4 regions of the Pseudomonas palmensis genome follow, and region 4 is predicted to be linked to each of the others. Evidence: riboswitches for the same ligand, from Rfam matches in the RefSeq annotation. Region 4 holds a riboswitch; each other region holds the start of a gene.
The links. Region 4 has a riboswitch for cobalamin ahead of cobO (cob(I)yrinic acid a,c-diamide adenosyltransferase). Riboswitches for the same ligand answer to the same signal wherever they lie in the genome.

Region 1: it holds a riboswitch for cobalamin, as region 4 does, so the genes downstream of both, ACPRTJ_RS19175 (TonB-dependent receptor plug domain-containing protein) here and cobO (cob(I)yrinic acid a,c-diamide adenosyltransferase) in region 4, are expected to answer to the same signal.
Region 2: it holds a riboswitch for cobalamin, as region 4 does, so the genes downstream of both, ACPRTJ_RS23055 (CbtB domain-containing protein) here and cobO (cob(I)yrinic acid a,c-diamide adenosyltransferase) in region 4, are expected to answer to the same signal.
Region 3: it holds a riboswitch for cobalamin, as region 4 does, so the genes downstream of both, ACPRTJ_RS19795 (ABC transporter substrate-binding protein) here and cobO (cob(I)yrinic acid a,c-diamide adenosyltransferase) in region 4, are expected to answer to the same signal.

What each region holds. Positions count from the first base shown of each region.
Region 1 is NZ_CP187958.1:4,129,911-4,135,064, reverse strand. Features, by position in the region: gene ACPRTJ_RS19200 (RidA family protein) at 1-310, shown strand, start outside; tRNA gene ACPRTJ_RS19195 (tRNA-Leu) at 410-494, opposite strand; tRNA gene ACPRTJ_RS19190 (tRNA-His) at 548-623, opposite strand; tRNA gene ACPRTJ_RS19185 (tRNA-Arg) at 665-741, opposite strand; gene folD (bifunctional methylenetetrahydrofolate dehydrogenase/methenyltetrahydrofolate cyclohydrolase FolD) at 1,027-1,881, shown strand; cobalamin riboswitch at 2,019-2,221, shown strand; gene ACPRTJ_RS19175 (TonB-dependent receptor plug domain-containing protein) at 2,343-4,277, shown strand; gene ACPRTJ_RS19170 ((2Fe-2S) ferredoxin domain-containing protein) at 4,376-4,717, shown strand; gene ACPRTJ_RS19165 (ABC transporter substrate-binding protein) at 4,714-5,154, shown strand, end outside.
Region 2 is NZ_CP187958.1:4,995,409-5,000,562, reverse strand. Features, by position in the region: gene cobN (cobaltochelatase subunit CobN) at 1-360, opposite strand, end outside; gene cobW (cobalamin biosynthesis protein CobW) at 364-1,434, opposite strand; cobalamin riboswitch at 1,533-1,730, opposite strand; cobalamin riboswitch at 1,787-2,015, shown strand; gene ACPRTJ_RS23055 (CbtB domain-containing protein) at 2,130-2,315, shown strand; gene ACPRTJ_RS23050 (CbtA family protein) at 2,327-3,016, shown strand; gene ACPRTJ_RS23045 (cobalamin biosynthesis protein) at 3,016-3,420, shown strand; gene cobM (precorrin-4 C(11)-methyltransferase) at 3,448-4,194, shown strand; gene ACPRTJ_RS23035 (response regulator transcription factor) at 4,490-5,104, shown strand; gene ACPRTJ_RS23030 (transporter substrate-binding domain-containing protein) at 5,112-5,154, shown strand, end outside.
Region 3 is NZ_CP187958.1:4,276,668-4,281,821, forward strand. Features, by position in the region: gene ACPRTJ_RS19785 (ABC transporter ATP-binding protein) at 1-449, opposite strand, end outside; gene ACPRTJ_RS19790 (FecCD family ABC transporter permease) at 446-1,462, opposite strand; gene ACPRTJ_RS19795 (ABC transporter substrate-binding protein) at 1,459-2,472, opposite strand; cobalamin riboswitch at 2,619-2,813, opposite strand; gene ACPRTJ_RS19800 (DUF1624 domain-containing protein) at 2,854-4,026, opposite strand; gene ACPRTJ_RS19805 (SCO family protein) at 4,255-4,860, shown strand; gene ACPRTJ_RS19810 (copper chaperone PCu(A)C) at 4,860-5,154, shown strand, end outside.
Region 4 is NZ_CP187958.1:3,673,230-3,678,383, reverse strand. Features, by position in the region: gene ACPRTJ_RS17015 (cobyrinate a,c-diamide synthase) at 1-1,081, opposite strand, end outside; gene cobO (cob(I)yrinic acid a,c-diamide adenosyltransferase) at 1,078-1,689, opposite strand; cobalamin riboswitch at 1,825-2,046, opposite strand; gene ACPRTJ_RS17005 (hypothetical protein) at 2,197-2,775, shown strand; gene ACPRTJ_RS17000 (PQQ-dependent sugar dehydrogenase) at 2,854-4,170, shown strand; gene ACPRTJ_RS16995 (C40 family peptidase) at 4,236-4,769, opposite strand; gene ACPRTJ_RS16990 (C40 family peptidase) at 4,904-5,154, opposite strand, start outside.

The sequences.
Region 1 (5,154 bases), 460 kb from region 4:
CAGAACCCTGTACTGCGCCGGGCAGGTGGGTCGAACGCCGGAGCTGGAGGTGATTGAAGACCCGGAGCAGCAGTTTCTGGCGGCCTGGGAAAACCTTCGCCTCGTGCTCGCGGCGGGCGGTTGCGGGTTTGACGACGTGGTCGAAATGACGACCTATCACATCGACATGCAACGCCATATGCCGCTGTTCAGGAGCATGAAGGACAAGGTCTTTCCAAGGGGCACCTGTGCATGGACCTGCATAGGCGTCAGCGAACTCGCCCGACCAGGGTTGCTGGTGGAGATCAAGTGCATTGCGGTGCAGCGGTAGGTGCGGGTAAGGAGTAGAAGCCCAGAAACGAAAAAAGCCGCTCAAGGCGGCTTGTTCCGGGCTTCAACGCACTTCAGCGAAGGGCGGTGAAAGCATCTATGGTGCGGACGAAGAGACTCGAACTCTTACAGCTTGCGCCGCTGGAACCTAAATCCAGTGTGTCTACCAATTTCACCACGTCCGCGTGAAGCTTTTAAAGCAAAGGCGCCGGATTTTCATCGGGCGCCTTTTAGAATATGGGGTGGACGATGGGGATCGAACCCACGACAACAGGAGTCACAATCCTGTGCTCTACCAACTGAGCTACGCCCACCATATTGCTTTACTGCTTTTACTTGTGCCAGCTGCCTGTATTGGCGCACCCGGCAGGACTCGAACCTGCGACCATCCGCTTAGAAGGCGGATGCTCTATCCAGCTGAGCTACGGGCGCATATTTAATCTGCTTTCTGTTAGGATTACAAATTAACTTTTAGTCATACCGAACAAGCTATCAAAACCACTTATTCTGCCTGACCTTGCTAACCAGTGCTAGGCTCTGCCCGACAAGTGCGATGAATGTTATAGACGAGCGGCAAAGTCGTCAACACCTTTTTGAAAAAAATTCATTTTATTTAAGGGGTTAGGGGAATTGCCAGACCAAGCGCCTTTGCCCTGCGCCCCGGTCATGCGAGAATGCGCGCTCTTTTTATTCCCTCTCGATGGTTAATCACGCGTCATGACTGCACAACTTATCGACGGCAAGGCGATCGCCGCCAGCCTGCGCCAGCAGATCGCCCAACGTGTCGCGCAACGTCGCGAGCAAGGCCTGCGCACCCCCGGCCTGGCAGTGATCCTGGTAGGCAGCGACCCCGCCTCCCAAGTCTATGTTTCGCACAAGCGTAAAGACTGTGAAGAGGTCGGCTTCAACTCCCAGGCCTATGACCTGCCCAGCGACACCACCCAGCAGGCGCTGACCGACCTGATCGACCGCCTAAATGAAGACGCCGACATCGACGGCATCCTGCTGCAGCTGCCACTGCCGGCGCACCTGGATGCCTCGCTGCTGCTCGAGCGCATTCGCCCCGACAAGGACGTGGACGGTTTCCACCCTTATAACGTAGGCCGCCTGGCCCAGCGCATCCCGCTGCTGCGCCCGTGCACCCCCAAAGGCATCATGACCCTGCTGCACAGCACCGGCCAGGACCTGTACGGCATGAATGCGGTGGTAGTGGGCGCCTCGAACATCGTCGGCCGCCCCATGGCCATGGAGCTGCTGCTGGCCGGCTGCACCGTGACCGTGACCCACCGCTTCACCAAGGACCTGGCCGGCCACGTCGGCCGCGCCGACCTGGTGGTGGTGGCTGCCGGCAAGCCGGGGCTGGTCAAGGGTGAATGGATCAAGGAAGGCGCCATCGTCATCGACGTGGGCATCAACCGCCAGGAAGACGGCAAGCTGGTGGGCGACGTGGTCTACGAGACCGCCCTGCCCCGCGCCGGCTGGATCACTCCGGTGCCAGGCGGCGTCGGGCCGATGACCCGGGCGTGCCTGCTGGAGAACACCTTGTATGCGGCCGAAGAGCTGCACGGTTGACCCCGCTGGATTTAAGTTCCAGCGGCGCTAGCCACTAAAGGAACGGCACCTGAGAAGGTGCCGTTTTTTTTGGCCTGGAACAAACGCACGCTCGTCAGCAAAGGCCGTCAGGTTGACGAACGGTCATGACAATGGTCAGATGCGGCCCAGTTTCAGGTGCCTGCTGCCGCCGTGCAGCAGGTGAAACGGGAAGCCGGTGCGTCTTGCATGACTAGTCCGGCGCTGCCCCCGCAACGGTAAGCGAGTGAAGCATCCAACAGGCCACTGTGCGCAACGCATGGGAAGGCGGATGACTTCGAGCCTCGCAAGCCCGGAGACCGGCCTGCAAACCCACGACTGTTGAAAGGATGCGTTCAGTCATTTTGGCAAACCTGCGGTGGGCGGGCACGAGCCGGTATTCTGGCGCGCGTTCGCCGGAACCCTCCTGTGCGCTTCCCGAAAAATCCTTTTTCGAGAAGTAGATGAAGACACGTCGTTTTACCCTGATCGGTTGCCTGATCGGCAGCCCGGCCCTGGCGGCCAGCGAACCCCTGACCCTCGACCAGCAGATCGTCTCCGCACCCTCGGTGGAGTCCACCACGGTGGCCGAGATGGCGCGCTATGGCAGCAAGGTGGAGGTCGTGGACCGCGAGCAGATCGAGCGCGCCGGCCCCAGCGCCGACATCACCCGCGTGCTGCAGATGTTCGTCCCCGGCCTGTATGTGGCGCCCAAGCAGGGGCCGTTCGACTATGGCACCTATTCGCTGCTGGGCGGGCGCAACGACGACACGCTGATCATGCTCGACGGGGTGCGCCTGAACAACCGCCTCTACGGCGGCATCTATATAGACACCCTGCCCGCCGCCGCCATCGAGCGCATCGAGGTACTCAAGGGCGGCCAGAGCCTGCTGTTCGGCACCCAGGCCGTGGCCGGGGTCATCAACATCGTCACCCGTTCGGCCCATAGCCGCGACCCCTCGGGCCAGGTCAACCTGGGCGTCGACAGCTTCATGGGGCGCAACGGCGATGCCCGTATCGAGCGCATCTTCAGCAACGGCCTGGGCGACCTGGGGCTGCTGGCCTACGTCAGCCACAACGTGTCCGAGGGCTACCAGCCCTACCACAGCAGCCAGATCACCTCGACGGTCAGCGACAAGAAGCGCAGCTACGAGGTCAACACCTTCGGCGCCAAGGCCGCACAAAGCCTGGGCGATGACAGCCGCCTGGAGCTGTTCTACCAGTACAGCGCCGCCAACCTGGACTTCCTGCGCCCGGACGCCAACCGCCGTACCACCAACGACCGCGTGCAGCAGATCGCCACGGCCACCTTCGAGCAGCGCCTGAACCCCGACTTCAGCTACTTCGTCAAAGGCCACATGAACGATTGGGATACGCGCTACACCCGCATCTACAACAACACCGACGGCAGCACCCGCACCCTCAACCACGATGACTACTGGGGCTTCAGCGACTGGGGCATGCAGGCCGAAGGCAAGGCCGTGCTCCCCGGCGAGCACACCCTGGTGTTCGGTACCGACAACCAGTGGTTCAAGGGCAAGGACGACGTGCTCAAGATCGATAACAACCAGGCCGAGGCCCATGCGCTGTATGTGCAGCTGCGCCCTGTCATCGACGCCCTGCCTGACTGGCACCCCAGCATCGGCGTGCGCCGCGAGCACCTGAGCGGCGGTGACAGTGCCACGGTGGGCATGCTCACCTCGCTCTACGACCTGACCGACCAGCTCAAGCTGCGCGGCCAGTTCGGCACCGCCTACAAGCTGCCCAACGCCGAGCAACTGTACGTCAACGAACCGGGCGACGAGATGGGCAACCCCAACCTCAAGCCGGAGAAGAGCCGCAATGCCGAACTGGGCCTGGACTACACCGGCCTGATCCAGGGCCAGCCTTACAGCCTGAGCGGTACGCTGTTCACCCGGCGCATCGAGGACCTGATCACCATCGTGGATGCACAATGGGTCAACGGCGATGGCGAGATCCAGGTGCGCGGCGTCGAGGTCAACGGGCAGTTCCAGCTCAGTGACCGCTGGCAGCTGGCGGCAGACATGACGCGCAACCTGAGCGAGTCGCGCAACGGCGCCACCCTCAACAACATTCCCGGGTTCTTTGCACGCAGCCGGCTGGGGTACGAGTCGGGTGACCGGATGTGGGGCGCAGGCGCGGCGGTGCGCTACATCGGCACGGTAAAAAGCCCGCGGGATGTGGACTACGGGCATTACACCGTGGTGGACGCCGATGCCTACCGCTACCTGGACGGCGCCCGCCAGCATCGCCTGAGCCTGCTGCTGGAGAACCTGCTGGACCGCGACTACACCACCAGCATGGACAGCGGCGCACGCAAGGTGCAGAACCTGGGAAGGCCGTTCACCAGCGAAGTGCGTTACACCTACAGCTTCTAGAAGCAGCGCGGGTCAAGCCCGCTCCCACAGGCTCATCCGTCACCTGTGGGAGCGGGCTTGACCCGCGAAAGCCGCACCACGGACTCAAGGACAAGCCCATGCCCATCCCCAGCAAACCCGAGTGGTCGCACATTCCCGCCCACGCCCGCCACGTGATGCTGTGCACCGGCCCGCGCTGCACCCAGCGCGGCGCGCAGCAGGTGTGGAAAGTGGTGCGCAACGAACTGCTCGCCGCCCAGCGCATGGAAACCGCCGACGGCGTGCTGCTGACCCGTACCCACTGCCAGTTCCCGTGCAACCTGGGCCCGGTCGCCACCGTCTACCCCGAGCGCTGCTGGTACCGCATCGCCAGCGCCGACGATGCCCGCCGCCTGGTGCGCGAGCACCTGGTCGCAGGTACCCCGGTCAGCGCACTGCTGCTCAATGGTGATACCCCATGACGCGCCTGCTCTGCCTGCTGTTGTGCCTGCTCGGCACCACGGCCCACGCCCAGACCTACCGTAACTGCGGCCAGGACTGGACCCTGCCGCACGCCCCGCCGCAGCGCATCCTGGCGCTCAACCAGCATGCCGCCGACCTGCTGCTGGCCCTGCAGGTCGGCCCGTCGCTGGTTGCGGTGAGCTACATCGATGACGACCCCGAGGCGCTGGCCTCCCGGCGCTACCGCGGCGTGCCCCTGCTGTCGCGGCTGTATCCCTCGCCGGAGGTGTTCTATGCCCAGCGCTACGACCTGGTGGTCGGCGGTTTCGCCAGCGCCTTTCGCGATGGCGTGGGCGCCCGTACCCACCTGACCCGCAATGGCATCGGCAGCTATCTGCTGGAGAACGCCTGCGACCCGCGCCCGGCCTCCGGTTTCGCGGCCATCGAAGACGACCTG
Region 2 (5,154 bases), 1.3 Mb from region 4:
GTCCGGGCGGTCGTCGCCCGGCACCAGGATCAGTTGCACGCCCCGCCCCGCCAGCGCCACCAGTTGCTCCACGCCATAGCGCCAGTAACCGATGCCGCCGTGCAGCGACACCAGGATGACCTTGGCATGGCGCAGCACTTCGTCCACATACAGGTCGACCGAAGCATGGTTCTGCACCTGCATCGGGTTGGCCAGGCGCAGGCTGGGGTAGTCGTCCGGCAACTGCTGGGCGGTTTCGGCCAGCAGTGCCAGGTGCGAATCACCGCTGCAGAGAATCACCAGGTCGGCGGGGGTCTGGCCGAGGTCGGCGATGCTGTCGTCCGGCACAAAGCCGCCGGGCTGGGTCCGCAGCAGGTGCATGGGTCAGGCGCCCAGTGCGGCGCGCAGGCTGGCTTCGAGGTGCACGGCGTCAAGGTCCTGGCCGATCAGCACCAGGCGCGTGGTACGTGGCTCGTCGCTGCGCCAGGCGCGGTCGAAGTGCTTGTCGAAGCGCGTACCCACGCCCTGCACCAGCAGACGCATCGGCTTGCCCGGAATGGCCGCGAAGCCCTTCACGCGCAGGATGCCGTGCTGCACCACCAGTTGGGTCAGGGCATCGAGCAGCAGGCTTTCGTCGGCCTGGGGCAACTCGATGGAGATGGAGTCGAAAGCATCATGGTCGTGATCGTCGTGGTCGTCATCGCCGTCATGGTGCGAATCGTGGTGGGTACGGCGCGCGTCGATGTGCTGCTCGGATTCGGCGCCCAGACCCAGCAATACGTCCAACGGCAGGCGGCCGCTGCTGGCCTCCACCACCTTGACCGCAGGCGGCAGTTCCTCGGCCACCTCGGCGCGCACCCTGGCCAGGTCGTCGGCAGCGATCAGGTCAGCCTTGTTCAGCACCACCAGGTCGGCGCTGGCCAGCTGGTCGGCAAACAGTTCGTGCAGTGGGGACTCGTGGTCCAGGTTCGGGTCGAGCTTGCGCTGGGCGTCCACCTGGTCGGGGTAGGCAGCGAAGGTGCCGGCGGCCACGGCCGGGCTGTCGACCACGGTGATCACCGCATCGACCGTGCAGGCGTTGCGGATTTCCGGCCACTGGAAGGCTTGCACCAGCGGCTTGGGCAGCGCCAGGCCGCTGGTTTCGATGAGGATATGGTCCAGGTCGCCACGGCGCGCCACCAGCTCGCGCATCACCGGGAAGAACTCTTCCTGAACGGTGCAGCACAGGCAGCCGTTGGCCAGCTCGTAGACGCGCCCGCTGGCTTCTTCCTCGGTGCAGCCGATGCTGCACTGCTTGAGGATCTCGCCATCGATGCCCAGCTCGCCGAACTCGTTGACGATCACCGCGATGCGGCGGCCCTGGGCGTTGTCGAGCATGTGCCGCAGCAGGGTGGTCTTGCCCGAGCCGAGGAAGCCGGTAACGATGGTGACGGGGAGTTTGGCCAGTGTTTTCATGGGGGTGCCCTTGGCAGGATGGCGGGCATGCAGGACGAGAGCCGCAGGAGCCTTGCTGCCTGAGCGCATTCGCCACCGGATCACCCCGCCCGGTTGAAAGTCGGAAACTGTTCGAGGCAGGTCTCCTGGCTCGCGCTGTGCCGGCACGCCTGCCGGCAGCATCGACGCCTTCCCGCCCGGGGCAGTGGCACGGCCGATGCCGTTAACGCTTACAGTTGCGGGGGCAGCCACGGCTTGAACCGTATTCCCGTCTTAGCTGCAGCCAGGGCCGCAGAACCTCGAAGCGGCTAGGCTACGCAGTGGTCCGGGGCAGGTCAACCGCTGTATTGACGGATGCCGGCGCGCATGATTTGCTAGCCGCATTCGTTCGGGTGCCTTTTTACAAGGTGAAACGGGAAACCGGTGCGTCAGCCGCTTCTGCAAAGAAGCAGCGACAAATCCGGTGCTGCCCCCGCAACGGTAAGCGAGGAAAGCGTCTTTACCACTGTGCCAGCTGTGCGGCATGGGAAGGTGACGCCCTCAGGCTGAGCATGCTGCCAGCCCTCGCAAGCCCGGAGACCGGCCCGATACAGTCATGACAAACCCGCGGTGGGCGGGCGCTGTTGAACCCCTGGGCGAGCCTCGCGCAGGGGTTGGCCGCGCTTGCCTGTTGCCGACAGCCCCGACGACACGACAACAGCAAAAAGGAACGCGCCATGCCCATCAGTACCGCCAGCCAGCCCCTCGTCACCCCCACTACCCTCAGCCAGCGCCTGGCCGTCGCCATCGGCGCATCGCTGCTGGGCCTTTGCCTGGTCTACTTCGCCGGCTTCTCGCACATCGAGGCGGTGCACAACGCTGCCCACGATACCCGCCACAGCGCCGCGTTCCCTTGCCACTGAGACCTGCCCCGATGATCAAGCGCATTGCCCGCACCGCAGGCTTTACCGGCCTGCTCGCCGCCCTGCTGCTGACCCTGCTGCAAAGCTTCTGGGTCGCACCGCTGATTCTGCAGGCCGAAACCTACGAGAACCCGGCACCAGCCGCCCAAACCCATGAACATGCCGACGCCGCGGGTGAAGGCCACCACCACGATGCCGAGGCCTGGTCGCCTGAAGACGGCTGGCAGCGCGTGCTGTCGACCACCGGTGGCAACCTGGTGGTGGCCGTCGGCTTTGCCCTGATCCTGGCTGCGCTGTACACCCTGCGTGCGCCGGGCCGTACCGCCACCGGTGCAGCCTGGGGGCTTGCCGGGTTCGCGGTATTCTGCCTGGCGCCCACCCTCGGGCTGCCGCCAGAGCTGCCGGGCACCGCCGCCGCCGACCTGGCGCAGCGTCAACTGTGGTGGGTGGGCGCCGCGGCTGCCACCGCTGCCGGCCTGGCCCTGATCGTGTTTGCCCACAACTGGCTGCTCAAGGCGCTGGGTGTGGCATTGCTGGTTGTTCCGCACGTGATCGGTGCGCCGCAGCCGGAGGTGCACGAGAGCCTGGCGCCGCAAGCACTGGAGGCGCAGTTCAAAGTGGCGTCGCTGTTGACCAATGCCGCGTTCTGGCTGGCCCTGGGCCTGCTCAGTGCCTGGCTGTACCGTCGCCAGCCAGCCTGATGCAGCTGTATGCCGGGCTGGGCTGTCGTCGCGGCTGCCCGGCCCGCGAACTGGCTGCCCTGCTCCAGCAGACCCTGTTCGCCCATCACCTGCCCGCCTCTGCCCTCGCCGGGCTGGCCAGCATCGACCTCAAGGCCGACGAGCCCGGCCTGCATGAACTGGCCAGGCAACTGGGGTTGCCGCTGGTATTCTTTTCGGCCGCGCAACTGGCCCCCTTCGAAAGCCGCCTGAGCCACCGTTCGCCCACGGCGTTCGCCCTCAGCGGCTGCCATGGGGTGGCCGAAAGCGCCGCGCTGGCCCTGGCCGAGCAACGCGGCGGCGCCAATGCCGCACTGCGCCTGCCACGCACCGTGCAAGGCGCCGCCACCCTGGCATTGGCCTGGGCCCCGCCGTTTGACGGATAATGCCGCGCAATCTTCCAAGGATTCATCATGACCGTCTATTTCATCGGTGCCGGCCCGGGCGACCCCGAGCTGATCACCGTCAAGGGCCAGCGCCTGATCCACAGCTGCCCGGTGATCATCTATGCCGGCTCGCTGGTGCCTGCCGCCGTGCTCGAAGGCCACCGCGCCGAAACCGTGATCAACAGCGCCGAACTGCACCTGGGGCAGATCATCGAGCTGATGCGCACGGCCCACGCCAACGGCCAGGATGTGGCCCGCGTACACAGCGGCGACCCGGGGCTGTACGGTGCGATCGGCGAACAGATCCGCCACCTGCGTGAACTGGGTATCCCGTTCCAGATCATCCCCGGCGTGACCGCCGTGGCCGCCAGTGCCGCGCTGCTCGAATGCGAGCTGACCCTGCCGGACATCGCCCAGAGCGTGATCCTGACGCGCTACGGCGACACCTCGCCGATGCCGCCGGGCGAATCGCTGGGGAGCCTCGCCAGCCATCAGGCAACCCTGGCCATTCACCTGGGGGTCAAGCACCTGGCCAGAATCGTCGAGGAACTGCGTCCGCATTACGGCAGCGATTGCCCGATCGCCGTGGTGCACCGCGCCACCTGGCCAGATCAGGATTGGGTGCTGGGCAGCCTGGACGACATCGTGCAACGGGTGCAGGCCAAGGGCTTTCGGCGCACCGCACTGATCCTGGTGGGCCGGGTATTAGGCAGCGATACCTTCAGCGAGTCGGCGCTCTACCGCGCCGGGCATGCGCACCTGTACCGACCTTGACGGCCATTGACGGCCGCCCTCCCGGCCCGATGCCCGGCGCGTTCCCATGGGCGCGCCTGCCAATTCAACAGCCTCTGCTAGCGATAACCGGCCCAGGCGATAGGAAATCGGCTACAGAACTTTCGAGCGCCTTGTAAGAAAAATCCTCTAATCGAACTGATTTCTTCCTCACTTCTATACTGGACGTACTCCTGCTGAGCGTTTCCACGTATCTTGGCCGCCTTGCCAGAGCCTGGGCAGGCGTCGCCCCGAACGGTTCGGGGCCTGGATCACCTCTCTGACAAGGAGTTGCGCGATGCCCAAAGTCTTGATCGTTGATGACCACACCACCATCCTCTTCGCCATCCGCACCCTGCTGGAGCGCGATGGCTACAACATCGTCGGTGAAGCCCGAGACGGCGCGAGTGCCGTCGAACTGGCGCGCAAGCTGCAGCCTGACGTGGTGATCCTCGATCTGGGGCTGCCACGCCTGGATGGCCTGAGCGTGCTGGAGCGGCTCAGCCAGTTGACCAACCCGCCACGCATCCTGGTACTGACCGGCCGCCCACCCCGGCTGTTCGCCCGCCGTTGCATCGAGTCCGGTGCCTCGGCATTCGTGCGCAAGGACGAAGACCTCGATATCCTGAGCGCCGCCCTCAAGGCCGTGCTCAACGGCTACTCCTACCTGCCCGATGCGTCACGCTTCAATGACCGGTCAAGCTCGGAACTCCAGCGCCTGGACAAGCTGTCCAACCGTGAGTTCGAGGTGCTGCGCCAGTTGGCCAAGGGCGCCAGCAACGGCGAAATCGCTACGGCGATGATCCTCAGCGCCAAGACCATCAGCACCTACAAGACCCGCATCATGGAAAAGCTCGGGGTGGTATCGCTGGTTGAGTTGATCGATGTGGCCAACCGCAACGCACTGACCTGAGCCGCCCATGACCAAGCGTTGCCTGCCTGCCCTGCTGCTCGCCTGCCTGG
Region 3 (5,154 bases), 600 kb from region 4:
GAGAGGCTGCGCCAGCTGCGTGTTGCCAGGTGGGTGGCATCCACGTCGGCCAGGGCCTGCTGCACGATGGCGTGATCGTCTGCCGACCACGGGCGCAACGCCGACAACCACGGCGTGCGGCCCAGGGCCACGGCATCGAACACGTTGATCGCATCGCTGGTGTCGGCCTGTTGCTCGACCACTGCCAACCGCCGCGCCACCTCGCGGCGTGGCAGCTGCCTGAGCGCGTTGCTGCCCAGCTGCACCTCGCCGCAGGTGGGCGTGCGCAGCCCGGCCAGCAGCTTGAGCAGGGTGGACTTGCCCGAGCCGTTGGGGCCGACGATACCCAGGGTCTCGCCACGGCGCACCTCAAGGTCGACCGCGTCCAGCAGCACGGCATCGCGCACCTTCAAACCCAGCCCGGTGCAGCGCAGTGCAGCTTCATCCAGCGGGTGGGTGACAGCGTTCATCGGGCGCTCCTGCGGCCAATCAGTATCAATGCGAACACCGGTGCGCCGACCAGCGCCGTGATCACCCCCACCGGAATCACCTGGCCCTTGATCAGGGTGCGCGAGAGCACGTCGGCGGCAATCAGGAACAGCGCGCCACCCAGCGCGCTGGCCGGCAGCAGGCGCGCATGGGGGGTACCGAACAGCAGCCGCATCGCATGCGGAATCACCAGCCCGACAAAGCCGATGGCGCCCACGATCGACACCATCACTGCCGTCACCAGTGCCGCGCAGCTGATCAGCAGCACCTGCACGCGGCGTACCGGGATGCCCAGCGAGGCAGCCGAGTCGCTGCCGAAGGTGAAGGCGTCCAGCGCCCGCCGATGCCACACGCACACCGCAAGGCCGGCCAGCGCCACCGGCACCGCCAGCCACACCGACGGCCAGCGCACGCCACTGAGGTTGCCCAGCAGCCAGAACAGGATGCCGCGCGCCTGCTCGGCACTGGCCGACCGGGTGATCAGAAAGGCGGTGAGCGCGTTGAACAGCTGCGAGCCGGCGATCCCGGCGAGGATGATCTGCCCCGTGCTGTTGGACGGCCCGCTGGCACGGGCCAGCAGCGCCACCAGCGCGAAGGCCGCGATGGCCCCGACGAAGGCGCCCAGCGACAGCGTGATCGCCCCCGCGCCCAGCCCCAGCAGCGCCACCAGCACCGCGCCGGTGGAGGCGCCGGCCGAGATGCCGAGCAGGTACGGGTCGGCCAGCGGGTTGCGCAGCAGCGACTGCAGTACCACCCCGCAGGTGGCCAACCCCGCGCCGCAGGCGGCGGCCACCAGCGCACGGGTCAGGCGGTAGTTCCACACGATGCCTTCATCGATCGGGTCCAGCAGGTGCCCGGCGGCCCATAGCTTGTTGGCCAGCACCTGCAGCACCACCGAGGGGGCGATCGGCGTTTCGCCAATCGCCACCCCTGCCAGTATCGCCAGCAGCAGGGCCAGGCACGCGAGCAGGCCGCGCACAACGCTGCCTGTCATGGCGCCAGGTCGAAGCCGTTGATGGCCGAGGCCAGGGTCTCCATGCCGCTGAACAGGCGCGTGCTGGCCTGCATGGCATGTGCATCGAGAATCACGATGCGGTTGTGTCTGACCGCGTCCATGTTGCGCGTGACCGGGTCGCTGCGCAGGAATTCGAGTTTCTTCTGGTAGTCATCGGCCGGGAAGCGACGACGGTCCATGCGCGCGATCACCAGGAAGGTGGGGTTGGCCTTGGCGATGGTTTCCCAGCCCACGGTCGGCCATTCCTCATCGGACTGCACCACGTTGCGCACGCCCAGGGTCTGCAGCATGTAGTCGGGGATACCCTTGCGCCCGGCCACGTACGGGTCGATGTCCAGGTCTGCGCTGGAGAACCAGAACAGGGCGCTGGTGTCCTTCAGATCCTTGCCCTTCACGGTGGCGGCAGCCTTGGCCAGGCGTGCCTTGAGCTCGCTGTTCAACCGCTCGCCACGCGCCTGCACGTCGAAGATCTCGGCCAGCTGGCTGATGCTGTTGTAGATGCTGTCGATGCGAAACGGCTCCAGGCGGGTGCCGTCGGCGCCGACCAGGTTGTCCTTGCCCTCGCAGTCGGACGGCATCAGGTAGGTGGGGATGTTCAGCTCATGGAACTGCTCGCGGGTGCCGACCACGCCCTGCGGGCCGACCATCCACTCCAGCTGCACCGCCACCAGTTGCGGGCGCTTGCCGATCACCGCCTCGAAGCTGGGGTCGTTGTCGGCCAGGCGCTCGACCTTGTCGTTCTGCACCTTGTACTGCGCCAGCACATCGTTGAACCACAGCGAGGTGCCGACCAGCCTGTCGCCCAGGCCCAGTGCGTAGAACATCTCGGTGCCGGCCTGGCCGATGGTCACGGCGCGGTCGGGCGCGTGCTGGAAGGTCAGCGGCATGCCGCAGTTCTGCAGCGTGAGCGGGTAGTGGGTCGGGGCGGCCTGGGCCAGGGTCGACAGACCCAGTCCCGCGAGCAGGGTGACAAGGCGGGGCAACTGCATGATGCGATCTCCATTCGAACCGTACACGGGCAGGGGTGTACAACCTGGAAACACATCGACAGGCGCTGCCGCGAGGGCAGGGCAAGGCCGTTCGGCGCGCGGGGCGCTCGCGGCACAGATGTACTCCCCGGACACCCCGCCGGTTAGTGATTGTTGCTGTGCCGGCAGGTCTCCTGACTGGTGCGTCGTCACCTGGCTCCGGCCTTCCCGGGGGTCACCCAGTGGCATTTCAGGAGCAGGCTCGGCACTTACAGTTGCGGGGGCAGTTCCGTTTGACGCCATGCAGTGGCGTCTCGGATTCCCTATTGATTCCGTGTGGAAACCGGCGGGCGGCATGGTAGTCGATCACGCCGCCCGCAGGGAAACAAAACCCCGCCAGCCTCAGAGGTACTTGAGCCAGGCAATGTCGCGACGGCGGGCCTTGAACGCGGCAAACCAGCGCACCGGCGGGAACAGCGCCACGGCCAGCAGCACGGCGGTCAGCCACACCGCCCAGATACCATCGAAGCCGAAGTAATTGCCCTGGTTCAGGCCCAGCAGTGCAACGCAGGCCAGGTACGCCACTTTCAGCACATACAGGTGCAGCAGGTAGAAGAACATCGGTGCGGCGCCGAACACCGCCAGGGTGCTGATCCACCGACGCTGCCCGGCGCGCTCCAGGCCCAGCAGCAACAGCAGGCCAGCCCCCAGGGTCAGGGCCAGGAACAGCAGCGAGGGCGGGTACTTGGTGATGTTGAAGAAGCTCATCAGGGTGTGCGCGGTGTCGGCCTGAACCGTCCAAGGCGCCTCGCCGTAGCCGTTGAGCAGGCGCAGGGCGACAAAGCCGAGCAGGGTTGCCAGGCCTGCCAGCAGCAGACGGCGCTGGCGCGTGGCGGCCGGCATCGAGTGGGCGAACCAGGGGCCCAGGCCGTAGCCCAGCGCGATCACGCCGACCCACGGCAGCACCGGGTACGAGGTACGCAGGCGCAGGCTGTCGGAGAACTCGAGCCAGCCGCGGTCATGCAGGATCGCCCACGGCACGTGCAGCGCAGAGCCCTGCGCAAAGTGCAGGCCGTCGAGCAGGTTGTGACCGGCCACGATCGCGGCGCCCAGCACCAGCAACAGCGGGCGCGGCAACCACACCAGGGCCGCCAGGGCGATCATGCTGATGCCGATGGCCCAGATCACCTGCAGGTAGATCACGCTGGGCGGCAGCTGGAAGGTCCAGGCGACGTTCACCAGGGTGAACTCCAGCACCACCAGAAACAGCCCGCGCTTGAACAGAAAGGCCGACACATCGCCCCGGCCCTGGTGCTTCTGGCCATAAAGCCAGGCCGACAGACCGGTCAGCAGCACGAACACCGGGGCGCACAGGTGGGCCAGCGTACGGCTGACGAACAGCGCAGGTTCGGTACTGTCGATGGCCATCGGATCGCTCACCTGGCGGTGCAGGAAGAAGGTTTCGCGCACGTGGTCCAGCAGCATGAACAGGATCACCAGGCCCCTGAGGGCATCGATGGACAGCAGGCGTTGGCTCGGTTTGCTGGCGGCGGGGAGGGCAGTAGCGCTAGTCATTGAAAGGTCGCAGGCAGAGGGGGCGAATTGAATGGTTACTGTATAACATTTCTATTCGCTCGGTAAATCTTCCTTACAATCTTGACTGCCATGCTGCGACATCAGACCGCACCCATCTGGCGCTGCGCGCTGGAACCCGTCGACCCTGCGTGACAAAATGCCGCCTCGCAAAACCCTTGCACAAGGCTCCCGCTCTCGGGGCCGGCACCTTCCCAAAAGGATGGTTACATGAACGATTTACTGACCCGGCGCACGGTGATCGCCGGGCTCGGCCTGCTCGGCCTCGGTGCCCTGGCAGGTTGCAACAACTCCGGCGCGCTGGACTTCAAATACGGCAAGGACCTGAGCAACAAGATCCTCGGCCGCACCTTCAAGCTCAAGGATCCGCAAGGCAACGTGATGACCCTGTCGAGCTTCCAGGGCTCGATGCCGATGGTGTTCTTCGGCTTCACCCAATGCCCGGCGGTGTGCCCCACCACCCTGGCCCGCGCGGTGCAGATCAAGAAGCTGATGGGCCGCGACGCCGACTTCCTGCAGGTGGTGTTCATCAGCCTGGACCCCGAGCGCGACACCCCCGAAGTGCTGGACGCCTACGTCAAGGCCTTCGATCCCTCGTTCGTGGCGCTGTCCGGTACCCTGGAAGAGACGGCCGCAGTGGCCAAGGAATTCGGCGTGTTCTACGAGAAGGTGCCGGCCGGCGACACCTATACCATTTCCCACAGCTCGACCAGCTACGTGTTCGACTCGCGTGGCGTGCTGCGCCTTGGCCTCTCGCACTCCCTCAATGCCAGGGAATGCACCGAAGACCTGCTTACCGTAATGGAGGTTTGTTAATGCGTTCTCCCGTGAAACACGCGCTTGGCGCGATGGCGTTGCTGTCCCTGTTCGGTGCGGCGCTGCCCGCCGTTGCCCAGACCACCGTGGGCGAGCCCTGGGTGCGCGCCAGCGTGCCGCAGCAGCAGTCGACCGGTGCGTTCATGATCCTCACTGCCAGCACCGACAGCAAGCTGGTGGGTGTCGAGTCGCCGGTGGCCAAGACCGTGCAGGTGCACCAGATGCAGATGCACAACGACGTGATGAGCATGAGTGAAGTCAAGGCGCTGGACCTGCCCGCCGGCAAGCCGGTGG
Region 4 (5,154 bases):
GGGCCAGGGCCGCCAGGCGCTTCTGCATCACCGCCTCGCCCGGCAGCAGGCCGGCCAGTTCGGCCCGTTCGCCGGCCACATCGGTCAGTGCATCGAGCAGGTAGAGCATGCCGCCGCATTCGGCCAGCAAGGGCTTGCCGGCCTGGTGATGGGCCCGGATCGCCGCCAGCATCGGCGTGTTGGCGGCCAGCGCATGGTGGTGCAGCTCAGGGTAGCCGCCGGGCAGGTACAGGCTGTCGCAGTCTGGCAGCAGGCGGTCGTGGATCGGCGAGAAGAAGCTCAGCTGTGCGCCCATCTCGCGCAACAGGTCCAGGCTGGCGCCATAGGTGAATGCGAAGGCTTCGTCGCGCGCCACGCCGATCCGCACGCCGGCCAGCAGTGGCTCGATGCTGCGCGGCTGCGGCGCATCGAAGGCCACCGCCGGCGGCAGGGCCGACTCGCAGCTGTCGCCCAGGGCGTTGGCGGCGGCGTCCAGGCGCAGGTCCAGGTCGGTCAGTTCGCTGGCCTGCACCAGGCCCAGGTGACGGCTGGGCAGTTCGATGCCGGTTTCCCGCGACAGCCCGCCGTACCAGCGCAGGCCTTCGGTCAGGCTGCCTTCGAGCAGTTGCGCGTGACGCAGCGAGCCCACCCGGTTGGCCAGCACGCCGGCAAACGGCAGGTCGGGCTGGTAGCGCGCCAGGCCCAGGGCCAGCGCGCCGAAGGTCTGGGCCATGGCCGTGCCGTCGATCACCGCCAGCACCGGCACGCCGAAATGCCGCGCCAGGTCGGCGCTGGACGGCGTACCGTCGAACAGCCCCATCACCCCTTCGATCAGGATCAGGTCGGCGTCGGCGGCGGCTTCCCACAGCAGGCGCCGGCTTTCCTCGGCGCCGACCATCCACAGGTCCAGCTGGTACACCGGTGCGCCACTGGCGCGCTCCAGAATCATCGGGTCGAGAAAGTCCGGGCCACACTTGAACACCCGGACCTTGCGCCCCTGGTTACGGTGCAGGCGCGCCAATGCGGCCGTCACCGTGGTCTTGCCCTGGCCAGATGCAGGTGCCGCGATCAGCACCGCCGGGCAATGACGGGTTTGCCTCATAGTTCCACGCCCTTCTGGGCACGGATGCCGGCCTGGAAGGCATGCTTGACCATGCCCATCTCGGTCACGGTGTCGGCCAGCTCGATCATCTCGGGCTTGGCGCCGCGGCCGGTGACGATCACATGCTGCATCGGTGGGCGTGCCTGCAGGTCGCCGAGCACCTGGTCGAGGTCGAGGTAGCCGTGCTTGAGGGCGATGTTGAGCTCATCGAGCACTACAAAACCGATGGCCGGGTTCTGCAGCAACTGGCGCGAAACCGCCCAGGCAGCCTCGGCGGCGGCGATGTCGCGCTGGCGGTCCTGGGTTTCCCAGGTAAAGCCCTCGCCCATCACGTGGTAGCGCACCTGTTCGGGGAAGCGGCGGAAGAACAGCTCCTCGCCGGTGCTGTTGCGGCCCTTGATGAACTGCACCACGCCGCATTGCATGCCGTGGCCCAGGGCCCGCGCCAGCATGCCGAAGGCCGAGCTGCTCTTGCCCTTGCCGTTGCCGCTGAGTACCAGCAGCAGGCCGCATTCATTGGGCGAGTTGGCAATGCGTTCGTCGATTACCGCTTTTTTGCGCAGCATGCGCGCCAGATGGCGTTCGTCGCGATCGGTGGTGTCGGTCATCGGAGGCTCCGTGGGCAACTGGCGCGCACAGGGACCGGGGGGATCGAGTCGGCGCGACAGCAGGTTGGCGATGGCACACGGAAAACGCGCAGGCCCTGCCACTGGCCGGGAGAACCGCGCATCACCCTCCGTGATGCCGTTGATCTGTGACAGGCCGGTCTCCGGGCTCATGGGCGGGTCTGATCGACCCGGATCGCGCGCCTTCCCGGGCTGTTGCACCCAGTGGCCCTGCGCGATCCCGACTCATTTACCGTTGCGGGGGCAGCGCCGGAATCGCACGTTGCACGTGCCCACCGGCTTCCCTGTTTCACCCTGCCGGCACCTTGGCCGCAGAGCACCTGAAACAAGTCGCGAAGGTTAGAGGGTTGGGCCATGAGCGTCAATCAAAGGCGCTGCGAAGCGGTCTGGATCAATGGCATTTATGTCATCTTGTGTCACACTCACTGCAGTGATATCACATAGCCATTATCCGCACCTCTCCGATCCACAATAACAATGGAGCACGGCATGCAAGGTCTGATCATCAACAACCCGCGTCTGGAGTTCCTGCGCCCCGCCCTGGAACGTTGGGCCGAGTGCCTGGAGCGCTACAACCAGACCCTGGGCGACAGCGACGCCCCCTACTGGCAAGGCGTGCAAAGCAACCTTGGCGTGCTGAGCGCGGCCGCCTGGCAGGCGGAGCTGGTGACCTTGCAGGGTGCGCAGACCAAGAAGCAGCGCGACGAAGGCGAGCGTGCGGCGCACTGCGACCTGGTGATCGCCAGCAAGGAAGAGACCGCCTACCTGCAAGCCACCCAGCGCTGGCCACGGGTCGGCAAGCTCGACCTCACCGATGCCCTGCAGGAGAGCGTCGCCCAGGCTCGCCTGGTGGGCTATGCCAGCCAGCTCAAGGTCGCCGCGCTGTTCGTCAGCCCGTACAAGGCCGGGCAACACGCCAGCCCCGAAGAGCTTCAGGACCTGGTCGACGACCTGCAAAAGCACAATGCATGCGCCATCGCCTGGGTGTTCCCCTATGGCTACCGCAAACTGCACGACGACGTGGGCCGCTACCACCCCGGCATCGCGCTGCTGCTCAAGCAGGCCTGAGCCCCTGTCGAGGGAACCTCGCCGACGTGCCCGCCTCTACCTTACTGGACACGGCCAACTTCGCGAGGGACACCGATCATGGGCAACATGCGCATTGCTGTACTGCTGGCACTCACCACCGGGCTGGTGGCCTGCGGCGAGAACGCCCGCCTGGACGTCACCGATGGCACCGGCCCGTCGCCGCGCCTGCCCGAACCGAACAAGACCTTCATCCCCACGGTAAACATCGCGCCGGCCATCGGCTGGCCAGAGGGCGGCAAACCCAAGGCTGCGGCAGGCACCCAGGTGGTGGCCTTCGCCGACAAGCTCGACCACCCGCGCTGGCTGTACGTGCTGCCCAACGGCGACGTGCTGGTGGCCGAGACCAACGCGCCGCCCAAGCCCGATGACGGCAAGGGCATCAAGGGCTGGGTGATGGGCAAGGTGATGGGCCGCGCCGGCGCCGGAGTGCCCAGCCCCAACCGCATCACCCTGCTGCGTGACAGCGACAAGGACGGCGTGGCCGACACCCGCACCACCTTCATCGAGGGGCTGAACTCGCCGTTCGGCATGGCCCTGGTGGGCAACGACTTCTATGTGGCCGACACCGATCGGCTGTTGCGCTTCACCTACGAGCCAGGCGCCACCCGCCTGCAGGGCAGCGGCACCAAGGTGGTCGACCTGCCGGGCGGCACGCTCAACCACCACTGGACCAAGAACGTGATCGCCAGCCCCGACGGCAAGAAGCTGTACGTGACCGTGGGCTCCAACAGCAACGTGGCCGAGAACGGCATGGAGCAGGAGAAAGGCCGCGCCGCGATCTGGGAGGTCGACCCGGCCACCGGCAGCCAGCGCCTGTTCGCCACCGGCCTGCGCAACCCCAACGGCCTGGCCTGGGAACCCCATAGCCAGCAGCTGTGGACGGCGGTGAACGAACGTGACGAGATCGGCAGCGACCTGGTGCCGGACTACATCACGTCGGTGAAGGACGGCGCCTTCTATGGCTGGCCCTACAGCTATTACGGGCAGCATGTGGATGAGCGCGTACAGCCGCAGGATGCAAAGCTGGTGGCCAGCGCGATAGCGCCGGACTATGCGGTGGGGCCGCACACCGCCTCGCTGGGGCTGGCGTTTACCGTGCCGAACGCCTTGCCGGCGCCGTTCGACCAGGGCGCGTTCATCGGCCAGCACGGCTCATGGAACCGCAAGCCGCACAGTGGCTACAAGGTGATCTTCGTGCCGTTCAGCACGGCGGGCAAACCGTCGGGCAAGCCCATTGATCTGCTGACCGGGTTTCTCGACGAGGACGGCAAGGCCATGGGGCGCCCGGTCGGCGTGGTGAACGATCAGCGTGGCGGGTTGCTGGTGGCCGATGACGTGGGCAATGTGATCTGGCGGGTGAGCAAGGCGCAGTAGCACTGCGCTGACGTGTTCGTCGGCAAGGTCGGCTCCTGCTGGAGCCGGCTTTGCAGGCCACGCTGTCAGGGATTGCGCGCCAGGTGCGGCGGCTGCAGCACGCGCTTGGCGTTGAGGTAGGTCTTCTGCCAGTAGCTGTTGGACAGGTAGTCCAGGCGCACCGTACCGCCCGTTGACGGTGCATGCACGAAACGCCCCTCGCCCACGTAGATACCGGCATGGCTCACCTGAGTGCCGCCATTGGTGGCGAAGAACACCAGGTCGCCCGACTGCAACGCACCCTTGTCGATGTCCGGGGCACGAATGCCGATCATCTCGCGGGTTGAGCGCGGCAGGGCGATACCCGCCGCGTCCCGGTACACGTAGCCAATCAGCCCGCTGCAATCGAACCCCGAGTCCGGGGTATTGCCGCCCCAGCGGTAAGGCGTGCCCACCAGGCCCAGAGCCCGGAACAGCACATCCTCGGCCACTGGCGAGAAATACACCTGGGGCGCCATCACCTTCGGTTCGACCACCTGAGGTTTCTGCGGGGCATGGCTGGAGCAGGCACCCAGCAGGGCCGCCAGGGAAAGTACAGCAACGCGCGCGAGTATCGACATAGTCAGAACATCCTGTCTGAAGCCGCCCGACCCCAAGTCGGAAATAGGTGAGAATTTAGATTAGACGTTTTCTGTAAACACGCACGGCGGCGAGCTTTTCAGCTACGCCGCCGTGCGGGACATCACGCGCAGACTCAGTTACGCGACAGGGTAGTCGGTGCCATGGCCAGCGCGCGCTTGGCTTCGATGAAGGTCTTGCTCCAGTAGCGGTCACCGAGATTGTCGATGCGCACGCCACCGCTGCGGCGGCTGCTGGAGTGGATGAACTGATCGTCGCCCAGATAGATGCCGGCGTGGCTGACGCGGCCGCGACCATTGGTGCTGAAGAACAGCAGGTCGCCTGGCTTGAGCTTGTTGCGCGCAACCAGCGGGGCTTTCACGTTGA